One region of the Gordonia sp. SGD-V-85 genome, then DNA from elsewhere that is predicted to be linked to it. Evidence: predicted binding sites of a transcription regulator. Region 1 holds the regulator's gene; the other holds the start of a gene.

Evidence for each region. The regulator HspR, encoded in region 1, represses chaperone genes until heat shock. The targets are predictions, from matches to a motif close to ANNTGAGTNNNNNNNACTCANNT.
Region 2: a site for HspR is predicted at 1,526-1,548, ahead of clpB (ATP-dependent chaperone ClpB). Genes of this name have one in related genera too.

The regions. Positions count from the first base shown of each region.
Region 1 covers NZ_LNQO01000001.1:111,079-121,954, forward strand. Annotated here, with positions in the region: gene AS181_RS00480 (HNH endonuclease signature motif containing protein) at 1-328, opposite strand, end outside; gene AS181_RS00485 (DUF1353 domain-containing protein) at 430-1,248, opposite strand; gene dnaK (molecular chaperone DnaK) at 1,718-3,562, shown strand; gene grpE (nucleotide exchange factor GrpE) at 3,559-4,203, shown strand; gene dnaJ (molecular chaperone DnaJ) at 4,467-5,669, shown strand; gene AS181_RS00505 (heat shock protein transcriptional repressor HspR) at 5,673-6,071, shown strand; gene AS181_RS00510 (SRPBCC family protein) at 6,116-6,583, shown strand; gene AS181_RS00515 (hypothetical protein) at 6,602-7,708, shown strand; gene AS181_RS00520 (hypothetical protein) at 7,807-8,883, shown strand; partial or broken gene AS181_RS00525 (FAD-binding oxidoreductase) at 8,922-10,085, opposite strand; gene AS181_RS00530 (amidohydrolase family protein) at 10,209-10,876, shown strand, end outside.
Region 2 covers NZ_LNQO01000001.1:280,416-291,291, reverse strand. Annotated here, with positions in the region: gene clpB (ATP-dependent chaperone ClpB) at 1-1,456, opposite strand, end outside; gene AS181_RS25295 (SHOCT domain-containing protein) at 1,958-2,554, opposite strand; gene AS181_RS25290 (hypothetical protein) at 2,668-3,036, opposite strand; gene AS181_RS01275 (DUF4041 domain-containing protein) at 3,407-4,633, opposite strand; gene AS181_RS25285 (hypothetical protein) at 4,671-5,939, opposite strand; gene AS181_RS01260 (glucose-6-phosphate dehydrogenase) at 6,189-7,631, shown strand; gene AS181_RS01255 (glycoside hydrolase family 15 protein) at 7,707-9,602, opposite strand; gene AS181_RS01250 (cytochrome P450) at 9,739-10,876, shown strand, end outside.

The DNA.
Region 1 (10,876 bases):
GCAACGTCTCCAACACCCGCGGCAACCGGTCACGAAGACACAGCGCCTCGTCGACCAGCATCCCCGCCCGGTAGCGGGTGATCCCGGCCTCGCGCGAGACCCGGGCGACGATGTCACCGAAACCGTCCGAGACGTAACTGTTGCCGACCGTGGTCAACAGCCGATCACACAACACCAGGATCGTCTGATAGCGGCACCACGCCAGATACGACTCGCCCGCGCGGATCGACCCCAGACGCTGCATATGGGTGGCGGTGTCGGCATCGGCCGGACAAGCAGGATCGACCCCGGCGAGGAACTCGCCCGGCAGATCCGTCCATGCCCCCACAGTGACTCCCCCCGAAGTCGTTGCCACCCGGCCTGGTTGACCGGATCAACTGATACATCCAAGATAGACCCGACCACCGACAAGAATGCTCGGCCGAGCCGCTACGTGAGCCCGACGGTGCGAGCGATCCTCTCCGACAACAGATACAGCGCATAGGCGAAGTAGGCCACGATCGCGGCGGGCAGGACCCACAAGGCGGCCACGGCCGCAACGAGACTCGCCGCCCACTGGCGCCCCCACAGCGGCGCGGCGACGAAGATCATCAGCAGGGAGAGCAGGAGAGAGACCGCCGGCGATGATGTCGGCCACGACCAATCGAACAGCAGCGCCCCGCTCGAACCGACCGCCGCGCAGATGCCGACGAGGCTCAGCACCAGCCACCCGACCACACTGAGACGTCGCCATCCGCCGGCGACCCATCGCGTGCGAAGTGCCACGGCCGACCACATGATCCACCGCTTGAGCCAGGGGACGCCGGACGCCCGCATCATCTCGCGGAAGAACCGGTCGGACAGGGTGTCACTCCCGAGCGCGCCGGAGTTGACGGTGCCCGTGATGAGCTCGTCGTGGATGAGCGCCGCGAGTGAGTGTCTGCCGTAAGGGTTCTCGAACCAGCGCAGGAACCGGGGGATCGAGGCGAGGTCGGTGGGGTTGTCGTCGCCGGGCACAAACGCGCGGGCCGCGTCGACGGCGCCCCGCGCATCGGCTTCCGTCTGTCCTCGCTCGACCAGTTGTGTTACCAGGTACTCCTCGACCGCGGGATCGGAGAACCGGAAGGCGTTGCGCACGAGAAACTGTCGCTCGTCGATCTGCGCGATCTCGACCTCGCCACGCCCGGTCGGGTCGTCGACCTCGAAGCCCGACGTCGGCGCGACCCGCCACGGCACCCATCGCGGATCGTTCGGTGTGGTCTCGTTCATCGCCGCCTCCGCGTCGAGGGGATGTATCGACCGTAGCCCCCACGCGACCGGGACCGATGGGTAACGGAGGCGCAGCGTGTTGGGGTGGTGGCGTACTGACCACCGTGGAAGTTGCGGGCCCGGGGCCCCGGCGATGGCGAGGTCGAAGAAGCCACGCATCCGTATGACGTTGTGCCCGGAAACCGGGCGCAACGTCATTTGCGTTTGAGGCCCCGGCCCAAATTGAGCGAACTCCGCTCAATTTTTTCGACGATCCGGGAACAATCCGTCGGTCACCCCCGTTGCACACTTCGAGAAACCTGAGCGACGAAGACTCAAGTCGGTTTGACTCGGATCTACTTTTTCAGTAGGACATGAGTCGGACGCACTGAAGTCCGGTCCCGCAGAGTTTCGCCACGACATCCCCGCGGTCGCGAGACCTCGGGACAAGGACTCGGGTGCACACCCGCAAACTAGGAGGAAGCCAAACATGTCTCGTGCTGTTGGAATCGACCTCGGTACCACCAACTCGGTGGTGGCCGTGCTCGAAGGCGGCGAAGCCGCTGTCATCGCCAACGCCGAAGGCGCGCGGACCACACCGTCGGTGGTCGCGTTCGCGCGTAACGGCGAGGTGCTGGTCGGTCAGCCCGCCAAGAACCAGGCGGTCACCAACGTCGACCGCACCATCCGCTCCGTCAAGCGCCACATGGGCGAGGGCGACTGGACCGTCGAGATCGACGACAAGAAGTACACCCCGCAGGAGATCAGCGCGCGCACGCTCATGAAGCTCAAGCGCGACGCCGAGTCGTACCTGGGTGAGGACGTGACCGACGCGGTCATCACCGTCCCGGCGTACTTCAACGACGCGCAGCGTCAGGCCACCAAGGAAGCCGGCCAGATCGCCGGCCTCAACGTGCTCCGCATCGTCAACGAGCCGACCGCGGCCGCCCTGGCCTACGGGCTCGACAAGGGTGAGAAGGAACAGACCATCCTGGTCTTCGACCTCGGTGGCGGTACCTTCGACGTCTCGCTGCTCGAGATCGGCGACGGCGTGGTCGAGGTCCGTGCGACCTCCGGTGACAACCACCTCGGTGGTGACGACTGGGATCAGCGCGTCGTCGACTGGCTCGTCGAGAAGTTCAAGAGCCAGAACGGCATCGATCTGACCAAGGACAAGATGGCCCTGCAGCGTCTCCGTGAGGCCGCCGAGAAGGCGAAGATCGAACTCTCGAGCTCGCAGAGCACCTCGATCAACCTGCCCTACATCACCGTCGACGCCGACAAGAACCCGCTGTTCCTCGACGAGCAGCTCTCGCGCAGCGAGTTCCAGAAGATCACCTCTGATCTGCTGGAGCGCACCCGCGCACCGTTCCAGGCCGTCATCAAGGATGCGGGCATCTCCGTCGGCGACATCGACCACGTCGTGCTCGTCGGTGGTTCGACCCGTATGCCGGCCGTCACCGACCTGGTGAAGGAACTGACCGGTGGCCGCGAGCCCAACAAGGGCGTCAACCCGGACGAGGTCGTCGCCGTCGGCGCCGCACTGCAGGCCGGTGTGCTCCGCGGTGAGGTCAAGGACGTGCTGCTGCTCGACGTCACCCCGCTCTCCCTCGGTATCGAGACCAAGGGCGGCGTGATGCACAAGCTGATCGAGCGCAACACCACGATCCCGACCAAGCGGTCGGAGACCTACACGACCGCTGAGGACAACCAGCCGTCGGTGCAGATCCAGGTCTATCAGGGTGAGCGCGAGATCGCCTCGCACAACAAGCTGCTCGGCAGCTTCGAGCTCGGCGGCATCGCTCCGGCCCCGCAGGGTGTCCCGCAGATCGAGGTGACCTTCGACATCGACGCCAACGGCATCGTGCACGTCACCGCGAAGGACAAGGGCACCGGCAAGGAGAACTCGATCCGCATCCAGGACGGTTCGGGCCTGAGCAAGGACGAGATCGACCGCATGATCAAGGACGCGGAGGCGCACGCCGACGAGGACCGCAAGCGCCGCGAGGAGGCCGAGACCCGCAACCAGGCGGAGTCGCTGGTCCACCAGACCGAGAAGTTCCTCAAGGAGAACGAGGACAAGGTCCCGGCGGAGCTGAAGGAGAAGGTCGAGGCGGCCGTCGCCGGGGCGCAGGAAGCGCTCAAGGGCAACGACACCGCGGCGATCAAGTCCGCGATCGAGAAGCTGTCGGAGGAGTCGCAGGCCCTCGGCCAGGCGATCTACGCCAACGCCGCTGCCGAGTCCCCCAACGGTGAGTCCGCCGCGGCCGACAGCGATCCCGACGTCGTCGACGCCGAGGTCGTCGACGATGCCGACTCGAAGGAGAACAAGTGACCGCAGGAGCCCATTCGTCGAATGGGTCCGGCGAGGAGCCGGTGACGGTGACCGACCGTCGTCGTATCGACCCGGAGACGGGTGAGGTGCGCGACGAGCCGGCCGCCGGACCCGGCCCGGCCGATGCCGGACCGGTCGTCGACGAGCAGACCGACATGTCACAGGCCACCGAGGAGCAGCCGGACGCCGCAGCCGACGAACCGGATGCCCGCGTCGCCGAGCTGACGGCCGACCTGCAGCGAGAACGCGCCCAGTTCGCCAACTTCCGGCGGCGTGCCGCCGAGGAGAAGCAGGGTTCGGTCGCCTACGGCAAGCAGATCCTGATCGACAAGCTGCTGCCGATCATCGACGATCTCGACCGTGCCCGTGAACACGGCGACCTCGACAGCGGTCCGCTGCGTTCGGTCGCCGACAAGCTGACCGGTGTGCTGGCCGCCGAAGGTCTCGTGGCCTTCGGTGCGGCGGGTGACGAGTTCGATCCCGAACTCCACGAAGCCGTGCAGCACGACGGCACCGGGGCACATCCGGTGATCGGATCGGTGTACCGATGCGGCTACCGCCTGGGCGAGAAGGTGATCCGCACCGCGATGGTGACGGTCACCGATCCCGCTCCCGCGGGCGACGCGCCCGGTGCACAATAGAACGACCGTCGCTCGATCCTGAGTGGGCGAACTCACCACTGATCCCTGAGGTGCGAGGAGCGCAAGCGACGAGCCACGAAGGGCGACGAACCCTTCGTGGCTCGCTTCGCTCGCACCTCAGGGAGCAGGTGGTCGGCTCGCACCTCAGGGAGCAGGTGGTCGGCTCGCACCTCAGGAGCAGGTGGTCGGCTCGCACCCCAGGGAGAGGGTGGCCCCAACTGAAACATCAATCCAGACAACAGAACTCAAGGAGGTGACGTCTGGTGGCACCACAACGTGAGTGGTTAGAACACGACTTCTACAAGGACCTGGGCGTTGCTTCTGACGCTTCGGCTGAAGAGATCAAGAAGGCCTACCGCAAGCTCGCGCGCGAGCTGCATCCTGATGCGAATCCGGGTGACAGCGCGGCCGAAGAGCGCTTCAAGCGGGTGTCCGAAGCCCACAGCGTCCTCGGCGATGCCGAGAAGCGCAAGGAATACGACGAGACACGCGCCATGTTCGCCGGCGGACGATTCCGCGGCGGCGGCAACGGCTTCCCGGGTGGCTTCCCCGGCGGCGGAACCACCTACACCACCGGCGGCGGTGGCGACTTCGACCTCGGCGATCTGTTCGGCGGGGCGCAGACCGGGGGCGGCGGTGGCGGTTTTGGCGACATCTTCGACGGCCTGTTCAACCGCGGCGGCGGAACGCAACGTACTTCGACGGCGAGCCGGCCGCGTCGTGGCAAGGACCTCGAGACCGAGACGACGCTCTCGTTCTCCGACGCCGCGCTCGGCACGACCGTCCCCCTGCGGGTGACCAGTCCGTCGCCCTGCACCACCTGCCACGGCTCAGGCGCCAAGCCCGGGACCAGTCCGCGGGTGTGCGCGAACTGCAACGGTTCCGGGTTCGTGAGCCGCAACCAGGGCGCGTTCGGATTCAGCGAGCCCTGCCAGGACTGCCAGGGCACCGGGTCGCGGATCGACGACCCGTGCACCGATTGCGACGGCAGCGGCGTGAAGGTCCGGGCGCGCACCATCAACGTCCGGATCCCCGCCGGCGTCGAGGACGGTCAACGCATCCGGCTCGCCGGGCAGGGCGAGGCCGGTCGTCGTGGCGCCCCGTCGGGTGACCTCTACGTCGTCGTGCACGTGACCCCGCACAAGCAGTTCACCCGCAGCGGCAACGACCTTCGAGTGCAGCTGCCGGTGCGGATTTCCGAACTCGTTCTCGGAGCGACGGTCTCGGTTCCGACCCTGGAGGGTTCGGTCGGGGTGAAGATCCCGCCGAACACCACCGACGGCCGCACGCTGCGCGTGCGCGGTCGTGGGGTGCCCAAGCGCTCCGGCGGGGCGGGCGACCTGCTCGTCACCGTCAAGGTCGCGGTTCCGAACAAGCTCGACGAGGCCGCGGTCGAGGCGATGCGCGCCTACGACCAGGCCGAGCGGGCAAGCGGTTTCGACCCGCGGGCGGACTGGGGGCGATGAGTGATGGCCGGTGCGAGCAACTTCGACGGTGATGGCGCGACCTTCCTGATCTCGGTGGCCGCCGAACTCGCCGGCATGCACGCCCAGACCCTGCGGACCTATGACCGCCTGGGTCTGGTCACCCCGCAACGGACGAGTGGCGGTGGTCGCCGCTACTCGTCCCGCGACGTCGAACTCCTGCGCGAGATCCAGCGTCTCTCGCAGGAGGAAGGCGTCAACCTCGCGGGCATCAAACGCATCATCGACCTGAGCAATCAGGTCGAGGCGCTCCAGCACCGCGTGCGCGAGCTGACCGACGAGGTGCAAGCGTCGCGGACCCGCCGCGGCGGCGAACTCGTCCCGGTGCCGCGCACCAACGCCCTGGTCGTCTGGCAGCCGCGACGCAAACGCACCACCGACTGACGTGGTTTCGACGCGAGCCCACGGACGTGCGTAACGTTGAGCGTATGGCTTCTGAACCCGTCACCACCGTCGACTCCGGCCCGCACAAGGTCTCGCGCCGGGTCGTCGTGAACGCCCCGGCCGCCGATGTGTTCGCGCTCGTGTCGAATCCGCATCGGCATCCGGAGCTCGACGGTTCCGGCACGGTCCGCGACACCCCTGTGGACGGGCCCGAGACGCTGACCCGTGGGGCGCGTTTCAGCGTCGGGATGAAGCAGTACGGCGTGCCGTACAAGATCACCTCGACCGTCACCGACTTCGAACCCGGTCGGGTCGTCGAATGGCAGCACCCGATGGGGCACCGCTGGCGGTGGGAACTCGAGTCGACGTCACCGACCACGACCGCGGTCACCGAGACCTTCGACTACTCGACGCTCCGGGTACCGAAGATCATGGAACTCATCGGCTACGACAAGAAGAACGGCAAGGGGATCGAGGGCACCCTGCGGGCCCTCGCGGCCCGGTTCGCCTGAGCCGAGCCGTCACCCTTGATGGACTCCTCTTCCCCCGAGTCGTTCCCCGAGCCCGGCACCTCGGATGAACCCGTCGTCGTCCTCGGCATCGTCGCCGCGCCGGGCCAGGCGATCGACCTCGCCCGCAAGCTCATCGAAGCCGACCTCACCGACCACATCCAGACGACCTTCCCCGGCGCGCGCTGGCAGCTGGATCTCCTAGAGGCCGGCGTCGTACAGCCGCCGGCCGGCGACGCCGAGATCGTCGACGCCACGAGAGATCTTCTGCTCGAACACGAGTGGGATCTGGTGCTCTGCCTGACCGACCTGCCGCTGCACGTCGGCAAACGTCCGGTCGTCGCGCATGCCAACGCAGTGCACGGCGTCGCGGTCCTCTCGGTGCCGGCACTCGGCGCCACCGGAGTGCGGCAGCGGGCCCGCGGCATCATCACCGGACTCGTCGGTCAACTCCTCGGTGCCGACGCCGACGATCTCCGCGGTCACCAGAAGTCGCCGGCGCGGTCGGCGCTGCGCCATCGCGTCCGCCAACTCGGGACCGACGTCGACGAGGCGGGCACCGCGTTCACCGCGCGTGTCCTGACCGGGAACCTGCGTCTGCTCACCGGCATGGTGCGCGCCAACCGCCCGTGGCGGCTCGCGCTTGGGCTCACCCGCGCCCTCACCGGGGCGATCGCGGCCGGGGTCTTCGCGCTCGTCACCGCCGACATCTGGCTTCTCGCAGACACTTTCGGTGGGATTCGCCTGACCGCGGTGGCGCTCGGCTCGATCATCGCGATCACCGCGACGCTGATCATCGGTGCCGACCTGTGGGAACGCGGCGGCTCCCGACAGACGCGAGAACAGGTGGCGCTGTTCAACATCGTCACCATGATCACAGTCGTTCTCGGTGTGGGCGCGTTCTACGCGGCGCTGTTCGTCTTGTCCGCGATCGGCGCGCTCTGCCTCGTGGTACCGCAGGTCATCGGTGCGACGCTCGACCACCCTGTCGGCTTCACCGACTATCTGGAGGTTGCCTGGCTGACGTGCTCCCTCGCGACCGTCGGCGGCGCCCTGGGCGCCGGCCTGGAAACCGACGAAGCGGTGCGCGACGCCGCGTACACCCAGCACGCTGCCGAGTCGATCTGAGCCGGACGCCGGACACAGCCGGATGCCCCGGTCCTCGCGTCAGCCGCTAGGCTTGCGGGTCAGAACGCCACAGCAAGGTCGGCGACGGGAGGTGAACCATGTCCGAGGTACCGGCAAACGGTCCGATGCCAGGGTTCGTGGTCCTGGGTATCTCCGTCGTCGACGACCAGATCAGCTCGGTGGTCCGCGACGCCGACGGCCACGTCCTGGCGAGCAATCTCGTCGACCTCCCGGACGCGTCGGCGGCCGGTGCCGAGGCCGCGATCCTCGAACTCGTCGATTCCGTCCCTGTGGAGGTCGACCGCATCGGCATCTCGGCGTCCCGCGCAGACGTCCGCGACCACCTGGCACGGGCCTTCGCGCCGGGCGCCGGCACCGGGCCGTCGTGGACGGAGAAGGTCGTCGTCACCGGCTATGCCGCCGCACTCGCCGAGATCGCATGCACGCATGCGACGCGCGGTGGGGTGGTGGCCGTCGTCGACCTGGATCGCGATGCCGCGCCGGCCGCCGGCACGACCCTCGCCACCGTCGACACGTCTTCCGGCGCCGTCCTCGGCACGACCGACTTCGCGCCGGGCGAGATCGCCTCGGTCACCGACCCCGACGCGGCGACCCGGCTCGCGACGGCGGTCACCCGCCTGCCGCGCGGGCGTGACATCACGTCGGTCATCGTGGTCGGCCCCGGCGCGCAACTCCCCGGCATCGCGCCGGCCTTCGAGTACGCGGCGCAACGCCCCGTCACCGTCGCGGACAACCCGGCGCTGGCCTCGGCCCTCGGTGCGGCCGACGCCGCGGTGGTAGCCGCGGCAGCGCCCCCCGTCGCCCCGCGGACGTCGACGGGACGTCGCTGGTGGTTCGTCGGCGCCGCCATCGGCGCGGCCGTGTTCCTGGCCGCCGTCGGGATGACGCTGATCGTCACCGCCGAGTCGACGGTCGCCGAACCCGCGCCCGTCACCGTGACCGAGACACCGGCAGCGGTCACCTCGACCCAGGAGGCGACGGTCACCGAGACCGAGACTGAGACCTCCGTCCGCACGACGACGGTCACCAGCACCCCGCGTCCGGTCACTCGAACGGAGACGGTGACCGAGTCGGCTCCCGAGACGTACACCGTGACCGAGACCGAAACGGTCACGGCTCCGGCCGGCAGCGAGCCGAGCCTCGAAGTCCCCTGAGCTGCAACCGGTTCGGGGAAGTCAACTCTTGTGCCGGCTCAGAACACCGGGTCGTGCTGGATGCGGCTGGCCCGGACGCCCGCGATGATCAGCGTGCGTCGGGTGTTCTCGATCATCTGCGGTGATCCCGCGATGAGCACCTGACGGTCCTGCCAGTCACCGGACCGGGCCACGACGTCGGCGAGGGTGCCGATCTCGTGGTCGATGCCGAGCTCGGCGGGTGTCGCCACCGCGTTGATCCACCACGGATCGCTCTCCTCCTGGGACACGGCGGTGACCCGCAGCCAGGGATTGGTCGACGCGATGCGGCGCAGGACGGTCAGGTCGTAGAGCTCGCCCGGGTAGCGCATGCCGTAGAAGATGTGCGTCTCCGGCGAATCCGCGCGCATGGACATCTCGATCAACAACGCCCGCAGCGGTGCGAGCCCGGTCCCGCCCGCCACCATGAGGACCTTGCTGTCGCGGTCGACGTGAAGCGTCCCGTGCCCCTGGGCGAGGGTCCACACATCGCCGATGCTGGTCTCGCTCACGATCGCGGTGCTGACCGTTCCACGGGGGATCGCACGCACGTGGAACTCCAGTTCACCGGCCGGGTTGGGCGGGATGGCGGGGGACAGATTGCGCCACTGCTTGGGCCATTGCGGGGTGTGCACCTCGAGGTACTGGCCCGTGTTGAACGTGAGCGGCGAGTGGGCGAGGAGTCGGACGACCGCGAGGTCCCGGGTGATCCGGTACTTCTCGACGACCTCGGCGGTCCAGCGCGCAGGATGGGTCGCGCTCTCGGCCGCGCCCCGCATGACCCCGGTGACCAGCATCATCGCCTGCGAGACGGTCTGTTCGGTCTCGGCGTCCCAGTAACCGGCCATGAGGCTGCCGAACTCGCCCATCAGGGCGGCGTACATCACGTGGTAATGCTCGGGCTCGACCCCGAACTTGCGATGGTCGCGTCCGAGCTGCGCGAGGAACTCCACGAGTTCGGCGTGACCCGACTCGGCCGGGATCGCTTCCAGCACATGGTCGATGACCCGATGGAAGGCCACTCGCTGGGCCGCCATCGACACCCCGAACAGGTCACGCAGGTCGGGATCGATCGCAAACATCCGGGTGTAGACGTTGGTGACGAACCGGTCGGGCTGTCGATTGACAGCCGTCCGCAGCTGATGCAGCGCGTGGCGCGTATGTGTCGCCATCTCGAAAAGATCACACCTCCGTCGCGGCTCGTCTCCCCACCCGGTTCAAGAGACCCACACTAGTCCTTCAACACGTCACAATTCAGGATCCGGCATCCCATGTCGGACAGTGATGAGGTGTGGCAAGGTACGGGGATGACGTCCCTCGAAGGGGTCCTCACGGGCATCGTTGATGCCCATGTGCAGCACTGGAACCCGCGGCGTACCCCGTGGGCGGCCACGCGGGCGTCGCGGCTGTACGGGTTCGTCCCCACCTTGGGCGACCGGGTGTTTCCGCTCGTCGTCTCGCGCGCCGACCGCGAGTACATCCTGACCCCGCGCACCGTGGCCCGGGCCTACGAGCCGCGTCAGTACGCCACCGATGCGGCGCTGGTGCCGACCGTGGTGGGGGTACCGATCGACACGGTGGTGCACGTCGAGTCGCATTGGCGCCGCGAGGTGGCCGACGCCGCGGAGCCCCCGGTGGACAGCACCGCCGTCGAGGAGACCCGATATCTCGAGAGCCTGCCGTTCGGCCAGGCCGGTACCCCCCGCCTCGGCGCCGTCATCTCGCACGGCGATCCGCGGACCCGCACGTTCGCGACCATGCTCGACGAACAGTTCGCGGCCTCCCCGCGGTTCCGCGGCATCCGCATCGTCGCGTCCCGACATCCTGATCCGCGAGTCCGCGACGGCGGGGACACCGACAACCTGCTGTCCTCGACGGCGTTCCTCGAGGGGTTCGCTGAACTCGCGAGCCGCGATCTGGTCTTCGAGGCGTCGGTGTACTCCCATCAGCTCTACGACGTCATCCTGCTGGCCCG
Region 2 (10,876 bases), 170 kb from region 1:
CTCCACGGAGACGATCCAGCTCTTCCTTGAGGTCGCGTACCGCGTCGATCGCGGTCTTCTCCGACTGCCACCGTGCGGACAGCTCGTTGAGCTTCTCCTTCTGGTCGGCCAGTTCGGCGCGCAACTTCTCGAGCCGTTCCTTCGACGCCGCGTCCGTTTCCTTCTGCAGCGCAACCTCTTCGACCTCGAGCCGGCGGACGATGCGCTCGACCTCGTCGATCTCGACGGGGCGCGAGTCGATCTCCATCCGCAGCCGCGACGCCGCCTCGTCGACGAGGTCGATGGCCTTGTCGGGGAGGAAGCGCGAGGTGATGTAGCGGTCGGAAAGAGTTGCGGCGGCGACCAATGCGGAGTCGGTGATGCGCACACCGTGGTGCACCTCGTACCGGTCCTTCAGGCCGCGCAGGATGCCGATGGCATCCTCGACCGACGGTTCGCCGACGTACACCTGCTGGAATCGACGCTCGAGCGCGGCGTCCTTCTCGATGTACTTACGGTATTCCTCGAGGGTCGTGGCACCGACCAGCCGCAGCTCACCGCGGGCGAGCATCGGCTTGATCATGTTGCCGGCATCCATCGCGGAATCGCCTGTCGCACCGGCTCCGACGATCGTGTGCAGCTCGTCGATGAAGGTGATGACCTGTCCGGCCGAACCCTTGATCTCGTCGAGCACGGCCTTGAGCCGCTCCTCGAACTCGCCGCGGTACTTCGCACCGGCGACCATCGAACCCATGTCGAGGGAGATGACGGTCTTGTTGCGCAACGACTCCGGCACGTCGCCGGCGACGATGCGCTGGGCGAGACCTTCGACGATGGCGGTCTTGCCGACGCCGGGCTCACCGATGAGGACCGGGTTGTTCTTGGTCCGCCGGCTGAGCACCTGCACGACGCGCCGGATCTCGGTGTCGCGGCCGATGACCGGGTCGAGCTTGCCCTCGCGGGCGGCCGCGGTCAGGTCGGTCGAGTACTTCTCGAGAGCCTGGTAGGTCGATTCGGGATCCTCGGAGGTGACCCGCGCGCTGCCGCGCACGGCGACGAACGCCTCGCGCAGGGCCTGCGGCGTCGCACCGAGGTTGTGCAGCAGTTTGGCGACGTCGGAATCACCGGTCGCCAGGCCGACGACGACGTGCTCGGTCGAGACGTACTCGTCGTCGAGTTCACCGGCCAGCTGCTGAGCTGCGGTGACGGCCGCGATCGATTCGCGGGATAGTTGAGGCGTCGAGCTGGCGCCGGACACCGTCGGCATGCGATCGACCAGAGCCTGGGCCTGCGCACGAACGCTCGACGGGTCCACGCCCACCGCTTTGAGCAGCGGCGACGCGATGCCGTCGGACTGATCGAGCAGTGCCACGAGGATGTGGGCCGGTCGCACGTCGGGGTTGCCAGCACTGGCCGCCGCCTGCACAGCAGAACTCAATGCTTGCTGCGTCTTGGTGGTGGGGGTGAAGCTGTCCACTCGCGTGCACCTTTCTCTTAAGTCCAACAGGCTCAAGTATGAGCCATACGCGGTCTACAACGCCAACAGAGTTGAGTGCATTCCGCTCATGTCTACTCAATATGTGATCTACAGCACATAGAAGGCGAGGGCTCACGGCGTCCAACCAATTCTCTCGCCTGCGGCAGTCGGCGGGCCGCGGGTTGCTCGGACTGTTACGACTAGCGCGACTGTCTGCGGCGGCGACAACACCAGCAACGGCACGGCGCGGCCACACCGCAAGCCCTTCGATGCTCCTACGCACGCGCTACCTCCTCGCGTCAGAACAGTGAGGGGAGCGAACACCCGCAGCGATCGCTGCAGACACGACGAACGTTGTTCGGGCCAGGCGGCGAGATCGGCCATGGTGCTGATCATCCGCCGTTACGCACAGGAGGGGGAGGCCGAAATACCGCCGACCGTCGTTCGTCACACGGATTCCCCCGCTCAACAGCAGTGATCCGCGTTGGTCGTGTCAATCATCTATGCCATCTTCGCGATCGCAGCCCTCTTTGCGGCTTTGAACTCCTCGTCGTCGAGAAGACCTCGCTGGTGCATTTCGGCCAACTTTTGCAGTTCGTGAGCGAGACCGCCGCCGCCCGCGATAGCGGCGGGCGATGGTGGCGCATGCTGGACAACAACCTGCGGGCGCTTCGCGTCAGCGATCTTGCGCTGCATCTCGTTCAGCAGCGGTTGCGCCTCTTGATACAGCACTTTCGCCAGCGGAAGGCAGTTAGACAATGTCCACGGGTCGTCATGAGCGTTGTTTCGGCCCTTGTTGCTCGAGCGCCAATAGTCGTGGTTGCCAGAGCCCTGATAGCTGGGAGTCAACACCTCCAGGACGCCAGTAGCGAATCCGCCGTTGAACTCTATATTCGTGATCTCTGAGTACGGGAAGGTTGTCTCTCGACCGCCACCGAGCGAGCCTGCCATAAACGACGTCATGCCACCGGTTTTCGTGATTAGCAGCCGATCTTCAAACGCCACTAGGCGACCAGCCGATCCTCCATTGATGACGAACCACGGCAGTTCATCGGCGTGCGAGTGACGGGCGATCGCATCCCACCACTTGTCCTTCATTTCCGGTCCGATGACACGCACCTCATTGCGGCGACCCAGGAGCTCTGCGGTTACGGCAGCCTCGGCGGCTTGCTCTCTAGCTTCGGATTCACGAGCCTCTCTCACTTCCGGAGCTACGCCACTGCGCCACAGGTAATCGACGTAATACTTCGCGAATTCAACCTCGCTCTTGCCAGCGGACCGAAGTCGACCTCGCCGGCGTCGGTGAGCACCCGCATGTGCATGCCTTTGCCCTCGAAGTCGAAACCACGGACTTCGTCGGCAAATACTTCGAGCGGCACCCTATACTTGGGTTCGGCTTGGCTGGTCAGGAAGCCTATGATGCGGGCGTTGGTGATGGCCGCACCTTGGGTCACGGGCTTCATTCGTCGGCCGTTGACGAAGGCCCACACCACCTCCCCTTGGTACAGATCCTTCTCTTGAAGAGAACTCTCCCACTTCACCGCGTTCTTCTCTTTGACCTTCGAACTTATCTGCGCCATCCTCGTACCTTCGCTCGTCCCGCAAACACGAGCATCATCACACGCCCCTCGGCATTCCCCCGCTGGTTCGCTCGACTTTGACCCTCTGTTGCACAATCCAAGATCCAATCGCATCCAGAGCGTCGTTTGCGCCAGCGCAGGCGGCGCCGACTTCAGAGGCCGAGCAGCTAGCCTCGCACGCCTGAACTCATCAGGTCGCCACGTCGAATCAGTCCAGCAAGTGCATTGACTTCAGGCGAGGCAACCCGTCACAGTCCTATCGTGGCCTGCGGTTCCCGAATGCGGCGTAGACTTCCCAGCATGATCGCACCCGGTCGGGGGTGTACTGTCCAACGAGCATCGGGCACCGTTCGGATTGCCGAAGCGATCCCTACCTATTGGACCCAGTCGACATCTCATTGGCCTGGGGCCACCGGCCGCGACTTTGGAAGTACTGGGTCGAGTCAGGTTCTTCGTTGTACTCCAGCAGGTTTCCAACATGTTGAGCCAGAACCACGCGCACCTCGGATGGCGCTGCGAAGAAGAACTCGCGCCTCAGATTCGCATGATTCAATCGCTGATTAGAAAAGGCCTGGTGAAGCCTTGACTCGAGCGTGACCGCGTCCTCAGAGAAGTAGAGTGCGTGAACGTCGAACGGAAACGGCACCGAAGCGCTGCCCAGTTCGCGCACCCGATCCATCGGATCCAACCGCCGTGTCATACCGATCTTGACTACATTGGGGCCAAATGCTCCGCGATTGCTGATGACGTAGACGTAACCAGCGCGGATGTTTGCCTGGCGGTAGTCGTTCTCGGCGATAGCAGCCGCGATCTCAGCGATCTTGCTGCGCACCCGGTCTGATTCCGTATCGTCGTCTGACGAAAGGCTGGCTAGTAGATTCTCGTAGTGCCTGCGCTCTTTCTCGAGATTCTCTCGCTGTGCTGCCAGCTCTTGCTCAACACGCCTTTCCTCTCGGAGTCGCTCGCGTTCTTCCCGCTGAGCCAAGCGTTCTTCTTGGCGCTTCATCATGAAATCAGCGGTGAGCTCGAGTTCGGTGACGCGAAGTCGGTGGTAGTCGTCAGCGATTCGCATCTCCATGATCGCGCCGAGCTTCGCGATGGTCTCCTTCGCCTTCTCGAGACGGCGCACTGAGGTTCGTAGGTTTCCGGCCTTCACAGTCCGAACACAATTCTCGGCCTCCGCGTTGTAAGCGCGAAGCATCAGCTTGGCGAGGTCAGCGGTCATTTTGCGACCCTTCGCCAACGAGTTGTTGAAACTAAACATGTCCGACGACTCGATTGCACCGCCACTCTTGATTGAATCTTTGATGTTCTCGACTATCGATGACAGCCGTTCCCGATACTGTTCGGCGTCACGAAGAGGGTGCTGATAGACGTAGATACCGACGTCCTGAAACACGATTCGGTCATCCGTCTCGACGATGCTGGAGTTTGTGCTTTCGGCGACCGCAACGGATTCCGAGACCGGACGGAGGTGCCGGGCTACGTCAAGTTCCTTCTGGACGGCCGCAAGCTTATCGTAGAGCGAATTGAGCTCCCGCTCTTTGACGACCAGCGTGGCTCGAAGGTTGCGGATGACCTCCGCCTGCTCGGTCATTCGCTAACTTCGACGCCGTCACGAGGCGCTGTCTCAGTCATCCGCGTACCCCCTCCCGGTTCGACAGCGGCGCGAGATCATATGGCGCACTCGAGATAGCGCCGCGCAGGTGTCGCAACGTGGCTTGTGCATCTACCCGCGAGAGGTCCAGGCTCTCAATGGTCGACCGATCAGTCGCTAGCTGGGCCAGCGGCACGAACTGATCGTGTCCAGTCGCCGGATCGACAGTGTGAACACCCACGGTGATAGAAATTGTCTCAACTATGCCGCCACGGTCCGCTTCGAAGATCTCATGCACACTTCGAAGAATTACCTGAGCGACCGCGTTTGCGTAACGGTCTTTTATCGCCTTCTTCGGCAACGGCGTACTCGAGATCGTGTCGGCCGTGCGGGTGTACTTGAACAGCTTCTCGGACGGTAAGGCGTCCGGCCTTGGAATATCGACTTGCAGACTGAGCTCGGCGTCTGTGCCGTTGAACTGGAACTCATGACCCACAGGGAAGATTGAAGGGTAGACGGAGTTACTCAACACGATCGATATGTACTCTTCGAGTGCTCCGGGGTCACCCTCCTGAAGCCCCACCATCAACTTCTCTAGGCGGACGTTTGCTGCGAGCACTTCCTTTCTCGCACGGCGGCAATCATTTTCGTACTGCTCTTGGGCGGCAGCAAGCTGAACTAGGCGCGCCGCCTCAGCGTCCCGGTACTTGGCTTGGGTGCGGTGCCAGCGTTCGTCACGCAGCATCATCTGGTGTTGCCAGGCGCGATGGTTTTCCAAGTGGGCCGCCCAAGCCATGGCTCTCGCCGCTTCGTGACGCTTCTTTGCACCGACCATCCCGCTGAGACCCGTCGGTAGCGGCGGCTCGACGAAGGCCGGCTCGATCGGCGCGGGCTCGGGGACCGGTGCCGGAACTGGCTGCGTAAGTTCGGGCCGGTCGAAGGCCGGAAACTGGACGGTCTGGCGGAGGCTCGCCAAATCGACGTAATCGTCAACCTCGAGCGTCGCCAGCAGCATTGAGTCGATGGCTTCGTAACTCGCTTCCAGCTCTGCGTTCAATACGTCGACCTCGGCCTGCCGCGCCGCGACGCGCAGCGCGTCCTGCGCCTTGGCGTATCGAGCAGCTTCACGCGCGTCGCTACGCTCTTGCGCAACCCGGGTGCGTTCCCACTCACGCCTGGCACGTTCCGCCTCACGAACTGCCCGCAAACGTGCCTGTTCCGCTGCCCGCTGCGCTTGCCGTTGGCGTTGTTCGTGGAGGCGCGCCTGATGTTGCATCTCGGCGAAGAATCCGCGTCTCCTGGCCATGTCGCACTCCTGTAGGTCAAGTCGTAAATGTTCGTGGGAACCCGGCCATGTGGTCGCTAACCTGCCGATCGGCGCGATCCGGCAGCGCGGCACGGTCGGCTTCCGTACCCCACCTACTCTCTGCGCGGCAGCGAGCCTGGTTGGTCAGGTTTTCGTCACGTTCATGATTGTGTTGTATCCCACGAGCGTCAAGCGTCTGACTGGAGGCTTTATCGCCGCGCGACACCGTGAGACCGGCACTATTGACGTATGACTGCAGACAGCGCCACACCGGGGAACACGACACCGTCTGACACCGAAGCGGGTGACGAAGCGTCGGTGATCTTCATCCTCTTCGGGTCGACGGGCGACCTCGCCAAGCGGATGGTCCTGCCGTCGCTGTACGAGCTCCACCGCCGAGACCTGCTCCCCGACGGCTGGCAGCTGATCGGCAACGGCCGTGGCGACCGGACCGACGACGAGTTCCGGCAGCACGTGAAGGACGCCATCGAGGAGTTCGGTCCGGACGGGTCGGTGTCATCGGACGAATGGGAAGCGTTCGCCGCGACCATCCGCTTCGCCGGCGGCGGGTTCACCGTCGACGACCCCGGCCGTCTGCCGGAGGTGATCGACGCGGCCCGTGACGCCGTCGGCGACGGTGCTCAACTGGTCCACTATCTGGCCCTCCCACCGACCACCTTCGTCGACTACACGAAAGCCATTGCCGCGCACGATCTTGCGAAGGGATCCCGAGTCGTCTACGAGAAGCCGTTCGGAACGTCCCCCGACGGCTTCCGGACTCTCGACGAGGCGGTTCACGAATCCCTGGACGAGAAGCAGATCTACCGGATCGACCACTTCCTGGGAAAGGAGAGCACCCAGAACCTGCACGTCCTCCGGTTTGCCAACGGGTTGTTCTCGGGAGTGTGGAACCGCGAACACGTGGCGGAAGTCCAGATCGACGTCCCGGAAACCCTCGACATCGCCGACCGCGCCGCCTTCTACGACGCCACCGGCGCATTCCTGGACATGATCGTCACCCACCTGTTCCAGGTGGCGGCCGAAGTCGCGATGGAACCCCCGGTGTCGCTCGGCGCCGACGACCTGCTCGACGCGCGGGAGTCGGTCATCGCGGCGTTCCGGCCGCTGGACCCCACCGAGGTGGTCTTCGGCCAGTACGAGGGGTACCGCGACACCGACGGCATCCCCGCGGACTCCACCACCGAGACGTTCGCGGCAGTCCGCCTGTGGGTCGACACCAACCGCTGGCACGGCGTCCCGTTCCTGCTGCGGACCGGCAAGATGCTCGACCACAGCTCCCAACGACTCAGCCTCGTGTTCCGCTCCCCCGCCGACGGTCCGCTGACCGATACCCCGAAGGACGGCACCGTGCTGACCTTCGATCTGGCCGGCGACGGTGCCATCGATCTGGCGGTCACCGTCAAGGAACCGGGTTCGGGCACCGACCTCTCCGTCGCCCACATGACCGAACAGCTCGACGAGGTGGCCGACGGCCTGTCGCCCTATGCCCGACTCATCGTCGACGTGCTGCGCGGCGATCGGTCGCTGTTCACCCGGCCCGACGGTCTCGCGCATGTGTGGGAGGTGGCCGCACCGGTGCTGGCGAATCCGCCTGCACCGCAACCGTATGCGGCCGGATCGACCGGCCCTGCGGCCGCCGACGACCTGTGCGGCGGGTCCGGCTGGATCTGAACGCGGACATGAGATCCGGTTGTGGTTTGTCCCGGCTTCCGGCACAAAGCGCAACCGGATTCCGCAGCGCTCAGTTCAATCGCCCAGGCGCCGGTCGAGATTGATGGCCGCGCTGATGAGTGCGAGGTGAGTGAACGCCTGCGGCATGTTGCCGAGTTGTTCGCCGGTGAGTCCGACCTGCTCGGCATAAAGGCCTAGGTGGTTGGCATGGGTGAACATCTTCTCTAGCGCGAGCCGGGCGTCGGCCAGGCGGCCGACCCGGGTGAGTGCTTCGACGTACCAGAACGAGCACAGGGAGAACGTTCCCTCGGCGCCGTCGAGGCCGTCGTGCCCGCCGTCGGTGTCGTACCGGAACACCAGGGAGTCGCTCACGAGTTCTTCCTCGATCCGCTCGAGCGTGCGGAGGAACCGATCATCGGTGGGCGACAACAACTTCACGGCGGGGATGAGCAACAGCGCGGCGTCGAGCCGATCGGAGTCGAGCGTCTGGACGAAGGCCCCCACGTCGTCGTTCCAGCCCCGCTCCATGATCTGCAGGAAGATGTCGTCGCGGGCCTTCATCCAACCGGCGACGTCGCCCGGTAGACCGCGCTGACGACTCATCCGGATCATCCGCTCGAGGGCCACCCACGACATCACTCGCGAGTAGACGTAGTCCTGCGGCTTGCTCCGCACCTCCCAGATGCTCTGGTCCGGACGATCCCAGTTGTCGACAAGCCATCCCGCCACCGTGCACAGATGCGTCCAGGACCCGTAGGAGATCCCCGGTCCGTACTTGTTGTACAGGTACACCGAGTCGATGAGCTCGCCGTAGATGTCCAGCTGGAGCTGGTCGGCGGCGGCGTTTCCGACCAACACCGGCGAGGTCTGCCGGTAACCCTCCCAGTGGTCGAGTTCGGTCTCCTTCGGCGGCGGATCCCCGTCGACGGTGTACATCAACCGCAGCGGTCCCAGATCCCCCGCTTCGTCGGCGCCATCGTCGAACCGGCAGGTCAGCCAGTCCATGAAGGCGCCCGCCTCGTCGGTGAAACCCAGCCGCAGTAGCGCGTAGAGCGTGAAGGCGGCATCGCGGATCCACACGTAGCGGTAGTCCCAGTTCCGTTCGCCGCCGATCTCTTCGGGAAGCGCGGCGGTCACCGCGGACACCACCGCCCCCGACGGTTCGTGCGTCAGTAGTTTGAGCGTGAGCGCCGACCGGTGCACCATCTCCCGCCACCGGCCCGTGTAGGAGGAGCGCGAGACCCAGTCCTGCCAGAATGCGACCGTCGCGGCGACGACCGCGGGAGAACTGTCGTGGTCGAGCATGTCGGACCCGATGGGGTCGGGGGCGAGGACGAAGGTCACGCACTGACCGGTCTCGACGGTGAAGTGGGCCTGTGCATCCCGGTCGTCGACGGTGTCGACATCGACCGTCGACGCGAGATGCAACACCAGATCGTCGGTCTCGAAACGGAGTCGGCGTTCGTCCTCGACGACGACGGTGTGCGCCTGGCGCCCGTAATCGAACCGCGGCGCAACCGTCACGCGGAACTCCACGGAGCCGCGCACGCAGGAGACCCGACGGATGATCCGCGTGCGATGGTCGGGATCGTGCGGGCGCGCGATCGGCATGAGGTCCTGGACCTCGGCGACGCCGTCCTCGCTCAAGAAGCGGGTGACGAGCACGTTGGAGTCGGGGAGGTAGAACTGCCGCGTGGTGACCTCTCCGTCGATGGGTTCCACGGTCCAGGCACCGCCGCGGCGGGCGTCGAGCAACGAACCGAACACACTCGGCGAGTCGAACCGCGGACAACAGAACCAGTCGATCCGCCCGTCGACTCCCACGACGGCCGCGGTACGCAGGTCCCCGATGACACCGTGGTCGGCGATCGGCAGATAGTCACCGGTGGCGTCGGCCGTCGTCGCGCCGTCGCATCGAGCCGTCGCAGCCGCGTCCTCGCCTGACTCGGAAGGGGTGCTCATGCCGGCCATTCGGTGCCTGCCTCATCTCGGATGGGCGACCGGGTTCCCCAATACGCCGGTCTGAAACCCGCCGATACCGGACACTCGACAGCGATCGACCCTCGACGGAAGGACAACGGTGCCGACAAGCAGCGTGGACACGAGCATGACCGACGACGCCGCCAACGTCTTCGCCGACGCCAAGGCCTACGCCGACGAGCCGCGACTGCACGCCGCGATGGCCCACCTGCGGGCACACAATCCGGTACCGCGTGTCGACCACGGCCCCTACCGGCCGTTCTTCGCGATCACCAAGCACGCCGACATCATGGACATCGAGCGCGACAACAACCTGTGGCTGAGCGAACCGCGTCCGGTGTTGACCACCGCCGCCGCCGACGATGTGGCACGTGCTCAGCTGGAGTCCGGTGCCGGACTGCGCACCCTTATCCACATGGACGACCCGCACCACCGCAAGGTCCGCGCCATCGGCGCCGACTGGTTTCGTCCGAAAGCTCTGCGCGACCTACAGACCCGCGTCGACGAGCTCGCGAAGCGCTACGTCGACAGGATGCGCGACATCGGACCCGAGTGCGACTTCGTCGAGGAGATCGCGGTCGGCTTCCCGCTGTACGTGATCCTGTCGCTGCTGGGCCTCCCCGAGGAGGACTTCCCGCGAATGCACCAGCTCACGCAGGAACTGTTCGGCGCCGACGACGTCGAGTACCGGCGCGGCGCGACGCTCGAGGAGCGGATGACGACGCTGCTCGACTTCTTCGCGTACTTCAGCGAACTCACCGCATCACGCCGCGCGCACCCCACCGACGACCTGGCGTCCGCCATCGCCAACGGCCTCGTCGACGGCGAACCGCTGTCCGACGTCGACACCGCGTCGTACTACGTGATCGTGGCCAGCGCCGGGCACGACACCACCAAGGACGCCATCTCCGGCGGCCTCCGGGCGCTCATCGAGAACCCCGGTGAACTCGAACGACTTCGACGCGAGCCCGAACTCGTGGGGACCGCGGTCGAGGAGATGATCCGGTGGACCACACCGGTCAAGGAGTTCATGCGCACCGCTGCCGAGGACACCTCGGTGCGAGGTGTGCCCATCGCCAAGGGCGAATCCGTCTATCTCGCCTACACTTCGGGCAATCGGGACGAGGAGGTCTTCGACGACCCGTTCACCTTCGACATCGGCCGGTTCCCCAACAAGCATCTGTCGTTCGGCTACGGCGTCCACTTCTGTCTCGGCGCCGCTCTGGCCCGGATGGAGATGCGGAGCTTCTTCGCCGAACTGATCC